Regions from separate parts of the Pseudoalteromonas sp. T1lg65 genome, predicted to be linked through region 1. Evidence: predicted binding sites of a transcription regulator. Region 1 holds the regulator's gene; the other holds the start of a gene.
The links. The regulator MetJ, encoded in region 1, represses methionine synthesis genes. The targets are predictions, from matches to a motif close to TAGACGTCTAGACGTCTA.

Region 1 (6,370 bases):
TAAGTCCTAAAATACGCGTCCACAATTTTTGTATAACTACGTATGGTGCCAGACTTCGGGTTTGGAGAGCGATACGGCCTTAACTAGAGGTTGCTATGAAAGAAGGTATTCACCCTAATTACGAGACGATCACAGCATCGTGCTCATGCGGTAACAAGTTCGAAACTCGTTCAACGCTTTGTAAAGATATTCACCTAGACGTTTGTTCTGCATGCCACCCGTTCTATACTGGTAAGCAGAAGATCCTTGACACAGGTGGCCGTGTAGATCGCTTCAACAAGCGTTTCGGCGCACTTAGCAGCAAGAAGTAATTCTTGTCGTCTAGCAAAAAAAGCACCTTTTGGTGCTTTTTTTGCGCCTGAAATCAGCGTTAAAGCGCGTTTTTCTTTTATTATTTTTTCTCCGTCCCTATTTATTGATAGCTTTTTCCAATAGCTCACTTCATTAAGTGAATTGGTATAATTAGCATTCAAATCAATGGATACTAGATTTCTCCTGCTAGTACCGAGTCAGCAGCTCAACATAGTCTATTAGTTATGTGATTAGAAAAAGCAGAAATGGCAGGTTTTCTTTACTAAAAAATTAGAGTTTTTACTTTATTTTCTTCTTGAATGGTGGCTATTTTTTCAGGTGTTTTGAATGAGAGATTTATGCATCTATAGTGAATTGTAGTAAATAAATTTTTCTGCTCTAAAATTGCTCTTTGGCTATTATTTGTTTTAATAAAGCGCTTAAAGTCAGTAAAAGTAAGTGAAAATTCACTAAAATCGAGTTTTATCAATAATTATCTAAAAGTGGATAAAAATACACCATTAAATACTCAAATTTCACTAGAAATAGACACTTTAAAGAAACTGAAATGTGAAAACTTTGCGTAAAAATTCTGGTAATTTCGACGAAAAATAACAGAATTTGCTTGATGCTGGATCGACCTGATTTTACTTGAATATCTCTTTAAACTCGGTATCGTGTAGCTGCGGTCGATTAACTATGTGCTCAATTAGCAATACGTTTTTAGTATAAGTATGGCAAGGTAGAGTTTACATTGCTCATATAGTTAATCGCACTGTTTGATGCTTAACTGCACCGAGTAGCCCAGTGCTACGTTTATTGCGTCACGGTTACTCATCCAACAATGCGAATGTTACTCACACTCTCACAAAAACATCGTAGGAATAGAACGCGCCATGACCGATTTTCGTCAACAAGCTTTAGATTATCACGCTAAACCCGTTCCAGGTAAAATCAGTGTTGAGCTGACCAAACCCGCCGAAACCGTTAAAGACCTTGCGCTTGCATACAGCCCCGGTGTGGCTGAACCTGTCCGTGAAATTGCTGCCGACCCAACGAATGCATATCGTTACACAGGCAAAGGTAATTTGGTGGCAGTGATCAGTAATGGCACCGCGATTCTTGGTCTGGGGAATCTGGGGCCGTTGGCTTCGAAGCCTGTAATGGAAGGCAAAGCTTTACTGTTTAAACGTTTTGCTGGATTAGACTCTATAGATATCGAAGTTAATCATAATACGACAGAAGATTTCATTAATACGGTAGCAAATATCGCTGATACTTTTGGTGGGATTAACCTAGAAGATATTAAAGCTCCAGAGTGTTTTGAAATTGAACGTGCACTCATCGAGCGCTGTGACGTACCGGTATTCCATGATGATCAACATGGTACCGCTATCGTTACCGCTGCGGGCATGCTAAACGCGCTAGAAATCCAAGGTAAGAGTATTCATGATGCGATCATCGTGTGTCTTGGCGCGGGTGCAGCAGCAATCGCGTGTATGGAACTTCTCATCAAGTGCGGGGCGCAGCGTGAACACATTTATATGCTTGATAGAAAAGGGGTGATCCATACTCGCCGTGACGATTTAAATGAGTACAAAAAACTATTCGCCAACAATACAGACAAGCGCACTTTGCAAGATGTTATTGAAGAAGCAGATGTGTTTGTGGGTGTATCTGGTCCGGACTTGTTGTCGGCAGAAGACTTGAAACTTATGGCAGATAAACCGGTGGTGTTTGCTTGTTCAAACCCGGATCCTGAAATCAGTCCAGAAGTTGCTCATGGTGCTCGTGATGATTTAATTATGGCGACGGGTCGTTCTGATTATCCAAATCAGGTTAACAACGTGTTGTGTTTCCCGTTTATCTTCCGTGGTGCGCTGGATGTGCGCGCGACCGCGATTAACGATGAAATGAAAATCGCGGCGGTCGAGGCGATCCGTAGTATTGCCAAAGAACCGGTACCTGCTGAAGTGCTCAAAGCTGCAGATGTTGAAAGCTTAGAGTTTGGTCCTCATTACATTATTCCAAAACCGATGGATCCAAGGTTGCTACCGCGTATCGCAAGAGCTGTAGCAGAAGCTGCGGTTGACTCTGGTGTGGCCCAAGTCGAAATGCCTGACACTTACATGAGATAAGTAGTCAAAAATCGCGTACCGTTGCTTTGCGGTGTCGCTACGAAAAAAGCCTCAATTGAGGCTTTTTTATTATTCTTCGTTTATTTCTGGAATTTCCAGTCCACGCTCTATCATGATGTTTCTAACCTCTAGCGGGATCTTTTCTGGGTTATCTTTTCGTAAATCTTCATCGCTGGGTAGTGGTTGCCCAGTGAAGGCGTGAAGAAATGCCTCACATAAAAGTTCACTGTTAGTTGCATGACGTAAGTTATTCACTTGACGGCGAGTACGCTCATCAGTGAGTACTTTCAGTACATTGAGTGGTATAGATACGGTGATCTTTTTAACCTGTTCTGCTTTTTTACCGTGCTCTGCGTATGGGTGAATATATTCACCATTCCATTTTGCCATAATTGTGTACTTGCCTCAGTTACATCAATGCCAATATGACTAGGTTCTGACAGGCTGAACTTTACGCAGCTTGGCGTGATTGATAGTTCTCTGCCATAGTTTCAAAAACTCAGTCGTATTAGCATATTAAACGCCTAAAATGGCGAAATTTTATCGGTTTAAAAAAGATAGTCAAATACTAGTTATTTAGCCATTTAGCAGTATAAATGTTTTGACTTCTCTATTTTGTTGAATTAACCTTTTAGACGTCTAAACATCCAATTATCTAGGTGGCCAAATGAGTCAACGCAACAAATCTACAATTGCAGTACGCCACGGCATAGAAGCTGACAAAGCCCACGGTGCAGTAGTGCCCCCTCTTTATTTATCGACCACTTACTCGTTTGCCGATTTTGATACCAAACGAGATTATGACTACGGACGCAGTGGCAATTTCAATAGAGACGTTTTGGCTGAAGCGTTAGCTGAATTAGAAGGCGGTCAGCGGGGAATTATTACCGCAACGGGCATGGCAGCGGTCCATCTAGTTACTCAGTTACTTAATCACGATGATACGCTAGTGATCCCACATGATTGCTATGGTGGTAGTTATCGGTTGTTTACGTCATTAGCAAAACGAGGACTGTTAAAAGTTGAGGTGTTAGATTTAACCGATTCAGCCAGTTTAGAAAAACTCGGTGCTATCAAACCTAAGTTGGTATGGATAGAAACGCCGAGCAATCCAATTTTACGCTTAACGGATATTGAAGCGGTAGTAAAGGCTGCAAAGTCGGTCGGTGCACTTGTTGCGGCTGATAATACTTTCCTATCTCCTGCGCTACAAAATCCTATTTTGTTTGGCGTAGATATTGTGGTGCATTCCACCACCAAATACATTAACGGCCACTCAGATGTTGTTGGTGGCGCGGTGATCACAAAGACTGCTGAGCTGGGCGAGGAGCTTGCTTGGTGGGCAAATAACATTGGGATCACGGGTGCACCTTTTGATAGCTATCTCACGCTTAGAGGCTTAAGAACGTTAAAGGTGAGATTACGCCAGCATCAAGAAAATGCATTACAAATAGCACAATACCTTGAACAGTCACCCTTTGTAAGCCAAGTGTATTACCCCGGTTTAGAATCACATCCTCAACATGAATTAGCCAAAAAGCAACAGTTCGGCTTTGGTGGTATGGTTAGTTTTGATATCAAGGGTGACCTGACTACATCTGCGAAGTTCTTGACTTCTTTAGCTCAATTTTCACTGGCTGAGTCGTTAGGTGGTGTAGAAAGCTTGATTTGTCACCCTGCAACAATGACGCATGCGGGTATGGATGCACAGGCAAGACTAGAAGCCGGAGTCGGTGATACTTTAATCCGAATTTCGGTGGGCATTGAAGACGTGCAGGATTTAATTGCGGACTTAGAGCAGGCATTTACTCAGTTAAATGAGCAACCAGCATCGGATGAAGCAAAAGGCTTTAAATTAACGCCAGCCCACACGGCATTATGGTGATCAAATGGCAAAAGTAGTACATAAATTCGGTGGTTCTAGTTTAAGTTCCGCCACGCGTTATCAAGCAGTTGCAAATATTGTGCTGTCGCAGTGTCAGCCAGGGGATTGTGTGGTCGTTTCCGCAGCGGGAAAAACCACAAACACTTTGGTGAAATTGTGGCAAAGCCATGAGCAATCTGATGTTCGAGCGTTTAATGATATTTTGTTACAGCTGGAGAATCACCAGCGTGAGCTTATAGATGCGTTGTTTCATGGTGATCGACATGCAGAGCTACTTGCTCAGTTACTTAACGAATTACAGACTATTGCTGCCGAGAGTGAAAGCGGTCGATTGCATAATGCCAGTCTACTCGCCCACGGTGAAGTATGGTCAGCACGTGTTTTATCTAATTTCTTGCAGCAGCAAGGAGTGGCTTCTAGAGCGCTAGACGCGAGGAAGTTATTTACGTTAAATGATGGAACGTTATTGCATGCACAAAATCGAGAAGCCTGTCATGGCGCTGTCACCACTGACGAGATCCATGTAGTTACGGGGTTTATCGCTGCTGATAATCAAGGTGTAACGGTAACGTTGGGCCGTAATGGCAGTGACTACAGTGCGACTTTGCTGGCCAGCTACCTGGATGCAAGCCAAGTGGCAATTTGGACCGATACACAAGGTGTATTCAGCACCGATCCGCGAAAAGTAGCAAATGCGATTAAATATTCCAAGGTATGTAGGGGGCAAGCGGAACTCCTTGCCCGATTGGGTAATCCTGTTTTACATGCTAAGACGCTTTCGCCGTTAAAAGATACGGATATCAAACTGCAAGTACGCAGTAGTTACGATCCAGACGCGTTAGGCACCGAAATCGTCAAAGCTGGTTACTCCAAAGAAAAGCGCTTTATCACTACCTTTGAACAGCTTGATTTATTGCGAGTAGAGCAGCTACACAGTGGTGAAGTAAAACAGTTAAGCCAGTTGATCCAGCACAGCATTCATCATTTCGTAAAAGCAGGGGAAGCGTATTTATTGGTGCCTTCTGCGTATAGCAACTTGATCATCAATAGGCTTGAACATCGCGCAAACTTAGTCGAATCTCAAGTGCAAGGTTTTGCAGTTGTTGCTCCTGAGCAGGACGTTACGCACTTGATGGCACAAGCGCAGGAATTATTGGCTGAGCATCAAATTGTAAAGCGCTTCACATTACAAGAGCAAAATTATAGTTTGGTATTGACGGATCAAGTGATCGACAGTGATTTACTGGCGTTACTTCATGAGAAACTGATTAATAAGGGCCGTGAACTTGCTGTCATTGTGGCGGGCATTGGTAATGTCGGACAAGTGTTTATCGAGCAATGCCAAAAACAAATCACCAAACTGAGTGAGCACTTTGACCTGAAACTTGTCGGTCTATTGCGCTCAGAATCAATGTTATTTTGTCCAAGTGGATTGAACTTATCTGCATGGCAAACGCAGTGGCAGAATGAAGCGGTTGCTTACAGTGAGCAAGAGCTGTTTGCGCGGATCAAAGAATTGGATTACGAACACAAAGTCGTTATCGATATTACTGCGAGCGAACCCTTTAGTGAGTTGTATCCGCAGTTTGTGGAGCATGATTGTCATCTTATCAGTGCAAATAAATATGCTGGTACAGCGAAGCAAAGCTGGTACTTGTCACTTCGTCAACAGCTCCAAGAGCGTGACCTATTATGGCGATATAACACCAGCGTAGGAGCAGGATTGCCTGTCAACTTTGCGTTGGCAGATCTACAAAATAGTGGTGATACAGTTAGTAAAATCGAAGGGGTATTTTCAGGAACACTATCTTGGCTCTGTAGTAGTTATAATGGCAGTTGCGCCTTTTCTGAGTTGGTGCTGCAGGCGCAAGAGATGGGTTATACCGAACCGGATCCAAGAGAAGATTTATCTGGTCGTGATATGCAGCGCAAGCTACTGATTTTGGCTCGTGATCTTGGCATAGAGTTAGAACTTGAAAACATAGAGTTAGAGCCATTAATGCCTGAGGCTTTGGCGCTAGGCTCTTGGCAAGATTTTCTCGCACAAACAGAGTTG
Region 2 (6,370 bases), 1.5 Mb from region 1:
CAATGCGTCGTTTGAGTTGACGATGTTGTAATACCGCGCGTTGATAATCCAATCTAGACACGACACCCTGACCAACCAGTTTGCCTTGCGCTTCAACTTCCAGCTCTGCACTTTCAAGATCGGCTTTTAATATTTCCAGATCAGACTGCAATGCTAACACTGCCAGTTTTTGATTAATTTGGGTTTGTGCATATTGGTCTTGTGATTGCTTTAGTGCTCGCTCGGCGTCTTTAAGTGATTGAGTTAAAGCGGCATCTTGCAAGCGCATGATCACGGAATCGGGTGCTACCTCGCTACCTGGGCGTAGCAGCAACTCTTCCACTGTCGCATTGCTCATGGCAGTGATTAGGCGTGGCTTTTTGGATTTCAGCTGACCGTAGCCAGAAACGGTAATTGCCAAGTCACCTTTTTGCACGGTTGCTGACCAAGCTTGTGCAGCATCCAGTGACGCTTGTGCTTTTGGATTGACCAACAGCCAAATAACAAGGCTGAGAATAACCGATACTCCGACCGCGATTTGCCAGGTTTTTTTGGTTGATGGTGTCGTATTGATTTGTATATCCATATTATTTCTTATTGCATTAACTGAGTTTGAAATATCTAAATCAACCTTTATGCCAATATTTAATACATTGATTTTTATGGTTTTTAATATTTTTATCGATAGAAGAGTATGGTTGTTTTTGTGTTTTCGAAAGTGAGATTTTCAAAAGTGGGAAAACTTGCTAATTCGAGAGGGAGATAACAAGAGACGGTTGATAATTGAAAACAGAGGCTGCACAGCAAAGTGCTGCGCAGCGATTGGTTCGGTTCGACGTTATTTTGCTGGTTCGCAAACCGCGCCAGCTTTTGCAAGCTTACTTGAGCATTTCAGAAAAGACTTAGCGGATTTACCCAGCATTTTTCCTTCCCAGTCATTGCCTGATTGAATATGTACATCTAAAAACCCGTGCTTGCCTTGGGTATTAACCGTTGCTTTTTGACTATCTAAGGTATAGCCAAACTGAGTAAACGGTAGTTTTTTACTTAGACTAACGCCACTATTACCAATGACCAATTGTGGAGGACGGGCACCTTCAACAAATGTGGAAGATTGGAAAATATGCATGTGGCCTGCCAGTGACAGGGCTACCGAGTCAGGCAGACTGGCTTGTTCTGTTTGCGATATTGCCGTTTGCAACATCACGTTTAGGGTTTCATTCTTTTGAGGGTTGTTGACGCCCCAAATTGGTCGGTGGCTCATTACCCAAATCGGTTTTTCAAGTGTCATCGCAGCATTGAGTTGAAGTTGCTTATATTGATCTTGATATTGCGCAGTGAGCGAATTGGTTGCTTTGTCGTCACAAGCATTGGCGGTATCCATGACCCAGAGTTTGAGGTTTTCCAGTTCTAACGCATAAGGGTCAATCATCTGAATATGCGCACTTGCGGTAGCTGGTGGTTGATTGAAATCGCCTTGATCTGGGCAGCGTTGTGGCGCGATGCCGTTTGCTAGTTCGGCACCGGGGCCAAAAAAGTAAAACCAACCAATGCCTGCACGACTACACAATTCGTGATTACCGCGAGCAAATACCCAAGGAGCGGTGGATGACAATAGTTTGGTCGCACTGAAAAAATCCGCTTGCCATGCAACCCACGTATCCGGCTTTGGGCTGTTTTTGGCATTTTGGCTGTAGTAAGTTTCTTCTAAACCGCAAGTAGGACCGCCAAAATCGCCGTCACCCGCATCGTAGGCATAAATGTCGCCGGATAAAGCCCCTCCGGTGCCGCGATAATTATAATCTCCCATGTGGAGCAGCAACTCAGGGGCTTCACCTGCGCCAATATCGGCGAGTGTGTTAAATGGTTCTGCGACTGAATCATCAGCGCAATGTTTTTGCTTACAGCCAGTATCACCATAAATTTGGATATGAGTTGGGTTGAGTGTGACGGGACCTAAAATATCGTCGGTGCCCGCAACTTGATATTGGGTGTTTTCCAGCAGCTTTGCCTCGCATACCGTTACCGGAAAATTATCTGCATCGGGGCGCTGGCCTCGCAGCTTCATTACCACGGTTTTTGATTCAGATAATAAAGCTGGGCACTGTCCTGAATTAGTGAGTACCCCATCGACAATAACACGGGCGTAAATATTCACAGCGTCAGAGGTTGACGGAGCAAGCATAGTGTAAGCCGCCAACACAGTGGGTGTGTGTTCTTTTGAGTGTTGAGCACAGCCTACAAGACCAAGACCAAGAGCAGCGAGCAGAAGCAGTGAGCGCATAGGACATTCCTTGATGAATTAATATGCGCTCAAGTGTAACCTTTTACTAACAATTTTCCATAAGTTGATTATCTATTGATGTAGATTAGCGTTATTAACCTCTCAGCAAGAGAAACACACCAAATAGCGCTAGTGCGCCACCACAAAGCATGGTTTTAGTCATTGGCTCTTTGCGTAATAAACCAAAACTCATCACCATCAAAGGTGCAGTGGCAAAAATAGTTTGTGCAATGGCAGGATCGGTGTGATTGACTGATAAGAGCTGGAGCCAAAGGCCCATGAAAGTGCCCAAGAAAATCGCCATAAACAGCCAGTGTTTACCGTCAGTACCTTTTAGGGTTAAGGCTTTTGATAAACTGTGTTGTTTTAATACGGAAACTAATAGCGCTACAGCCAAGGTACCCGATCCTAAGCGAATAAGCGCAGCCCACAGACTACCAATACTTTCATTATTTAATGCACCTTTTGACAGCACCATTCCCGAAGCTTGACAAAAAGCAGCCGTCAGTGCGAAGAGTACGCCGAGAAAATAATGTTTTTTGTCTAGTACGGGCTGGCTTTTGCTTGGCTTGATGGCGAGCATCACACCGGCGGTAGTGACCGCAATACCAAGCCATGCGGTCTTGCTTAAATATACGCCCAGCAGCAAGATATTGAGTACGCCCGCCATTGCAGGTGCAAGGCTTTCAATGACCAAAGTACGGGCAGGGCCGATGTTTCGTAGCGCTGCAAAATAGGCGCTATCACCAATGGCGATACCAACAATACCGCTGACAACAAGCCAGCCCCAGCTGTGAAGTGTTTGCGGGTACTGAGTATCCTGCATCATCACAAGGCAAATGACCATCAAGCTAGAGGCGATAATTCCTTTGTTAACGTTCAACTCGAATGGACTTAAGTGATGGCTAAAACGTTTATAAATTAGCGTTGAAAACGCCCATACAAAGGCAGCAGCAAGCGCCGCACCTTCCCCTAAACCAATTGCTAGCATGTTGTTCTATTTGATTAATGAAAGAGTGCGAGTATACGGTAAACCGACATCCATAAAAAATATTTGCGACATCTCAAAAAACGTATGGACGTCCATACATCTAGAGGTTGAATTTTTTTTGTTTCGGTTCATAATGTCAGCATTCAATCAGTCTGGAGAACTGTATGCCTATTACTGTTGCTGATGCTCTACCTGCAATCGCGCGATTACGCCAAGAAAATGTATTTGTGATGCCACAAAGCCGTGCATCGACGCAAGAGATCCGGCCAATGCGTTTGGCGATTCTAAATTTGATGCCGAACAAGGTAGAGACAGAAGTACAGTTTATTCGCTTGCTGGCAAATACGCCGCTGCAAGTCAATGTTGACCTTTTGCGGCTAGACACTCATCGCAGCTCGGATAATTCAGAGCAGCATTTAGATATGTTTTATCGCTACTTTTCTGATGTCAAAGACAAAAATTACGATGCACTGATTGTTACTGGCGCGCCGCTTGCTCACCTTGAATACGACGAGGTGATCTATTGGCAAGAGCTATGTGAATTTTTTGATTGGGCAGAGCATCACGTGACCTCGACATTATTCTCTTGTTGGGCGGCACACGCAGCGATGTACCATCATCACGGTCTAAAGCGAGAGCTCAAAGCCAACAAGCTGTGTGGCGTGTTTAAGCATCAATGTTACTTTGATCATGGCGCGTTGACGCGCGGTTTTGACGATGAGTTTTTGGTGCCGCATTCGCGCTACGGGCATATTGAGCTTGAAAAAGTACAAGCATGTAGAGATCTGGTGGTGTTGGCTGGCTCTGATAAAGTTGGCGCTTACTTGGTGAAAAACCATTCTGGTAGCCAAGTTTATCTAACCGGACACCCTGAATACGATGCGGATACTTTGCAAAAAGAGTATTTGAGAGATTGTGAAAAATTGGCCGATGCGCCAAAGCCAGAAAACTACTTCCCAGCGGATGACCCAACTAAAGCGCCTTCAAAAACATGGCAAAGCCATGCGTTTTTGTTATTCTCCAACTGGTTAAACTATTACGTTTACCAAACCACACCGTATGATATAAACCTAGTTAGCCAAGACGTAAGGACTAACAATTATGCCGAGTAATTTAGTTGTAAATGGCGAGCAAGTGAGCGCTGAAATTAAAGCTGCACTTGAGAAACGAATTTTGATCCTCGACGGTGCCATGGGAACCATGATCCAGCAGCACAAACTAGAAGAAGAAGATTATCGTGGTGAGCGATTTAAAGACTGGCATGTTCTGATCAAAGGCAACAACGATTTGTTAAGCCTGACACAGCCGCAGATTATTAAACAAATCCATCGTGAATACCTGGAAGCGGGCGCAGATATTATTGAAACCAATACGTTCAACGCCACCACGATTTCAATGGAAGATTATGACATGGCATCGCTAAGCCGTGAGATCAATGTAGAATCGGCAAAACTGGCGCGTGCGGTGTGTGATGAAATTACCGCGAAAGATCCGAGTAAACCACGTTATGTGGCCGGTGTTTTAGGCCCAACTTCCAAAACTTGTTCAATTTCTCCCGATGTAAACGATCCAGGTTTTCGTAATATTACCTTTGATCGTTTGGTTGAGGCCTATGTTGAATCGACTTTGGCACTGATTGAGGGCGGCGCACATCTCATTTTGATTGAAACCATTTTTGATACCCTAAATGCCAAAGCAGCGGCTTACGCCGTGGAACTGGCGTTTGAGCAAGCAGACGTTACACTGCCTGTGATGATCTCTGGCACAATCACCGATGCATCCGGCAGAACGCTATCTGGGCAAACCACTGAAGCATTCTACAATTCTATTCGTCATATCAAGCCAATTTCAATTGGTCTTAATTGTGCGCTTGGTCCAGATCTGTTGCGCCCCTATGTTGAAGAACTCTCACGTGTATGTGAGACCTACACGTCTGTGCATCCAAATGCGGGCTTACCGAATGAATTTGGTGAGTACGATTTAGAAGCGGACGAAATGGCGAAAGAAATTGTTGACTGGGGTCAGCACGGGTTTATCAACATCGTGGGGGGGTGTTGCGGGACCACGCCAGAACATATTCGCGCCTTTGCTAAAGGCTTGGCGAGCACATCGCCACGTCAGCTTCCTGAGCTAGAAGTGCGTATGCGTCTTGCTGGGCTTGAAGCCTGTAACTTGAATTGAGGTAGCCGATATGACACAAGCATCTGCAATATTTACCAATGTCGGTGAACGTACCAATGTTACGGGTTCGGCCAAGTTTAAACGGTTAATTTTAGAAGAAGACTACGAAAAGGCATTGGACGTTGCTCGCGAGCAGGTCGAAAATGGCGCGCAAGTGATTGATATCAATATGGATGAAGCCATGCTGGATTCAAAGGCGGCAATGGTGAAGTTTTTGAACCTGATTGCGTCGGAGCCAGATATCTCCAAAGTGCCGATCATGGTGGACTCTTCTAAATGGGAAGTGATAGAAGCCGGCCTGAAATGTATTCAGGGTAAGGCGATTGTTAACTCTATCTCGTTAAAAGAAGGCGAAGAGCCCTTTATTCATCAAGCTAAAATTTTGAAACGATTTGGTGCTGCCGTGGTAGTGATGGCGTTCGACGAAGTCGGGCAGGCAGAAACCGCCGATCGCAAGTTTGAGATCTGTCAGCGCTCATACAAAATTTTGGTGGAACAGTTGGGCTTTCCACCGGAAGACATCATTTTTGACCCGAATATTTTTGCCGTCGCTACGGGTATCGAGGAGCATGATAACTACGCGGTTGAGTTTATCGAGGGCACGCGACGTATTAAGCAAAATCTCCCGCATTGTAAAGTCTCTGGCGGTGTGTCTAACGTGTCTTTCTCGTTCCGTGGTAACAATCCGGTTCGTGAAGCTATCCACTCGGTATTTTTATATCACGCTATCCAAGCAGGGATGGATATGGGGATCGTTAACGCGGGGCAGCTCGCAGTTTACGACGATATTCCTAAAGAGCTACGCGATGCTGTTGAAGATGTGATCCTAAATAAAGATCCTGGTGCAGGCGAACGACTGGTGGAAATCGCACCGAAGTTTTCTGGTCTAGCGCAAGCTGAGAAAAAAGAAGACCTTGAGTGGCGTACATGGCCTG

Region 2: a site for MetJ is predicted at 3,340-3,357, ahead of ACSLBF_RS05125 (homoserine O-succinyltransferase). Genes of this name have one in related genera too.

The regions. Positions count from the first base shown of each region.
Region 1 is NZ_CP196837.1:3,655,110-3,661,479, reverse strand. Features, by position in the region: gene rpmE (50S ribosomal protein L31) at 96-311, shown strand; gene ACSLBF_RS16275 (malic enzyme-like NAD(P)-binding protein) at 1,188-2,429, shown strand; gene metJ (met regulon transcriptional regulator MetJ) at 2,499-2,819, opposite strand; gene metB (cystathionine gamma-synthase) at 3,097-4,314, shown strand; gene metL (bifunctional aspartate kinase/homoserine dehydrogenase II) at 4,319-6,370, shown strand, end outside.
Region 2 is NZ_CP196837.1:1,177,238-1,183,607, forward strand. Features, by position in the region: gene ACSLBF_RS05110 (efflux RND transporter periplasmic adaptor subunit) at 1-565, opposite strand, end outside; gene ACSLBF_RS05115 (metallophosphoesterase) at 818-2,263, opposite strand; gene ACSLBF_RS05120 (DMT family transporter) at 2,358-3,254, opposite strand; gene ACSLBF_RS05125 (homoserine O-succinyltransferase) at 3,419-4,366, shown strand; gene ACSLBF_RS05130 (homocysteine S-methyltransferase family protein) at 4,356-5,435, shown strand; gene metH (methionine synthase) at 5,446-6,370, shown strand, end outside.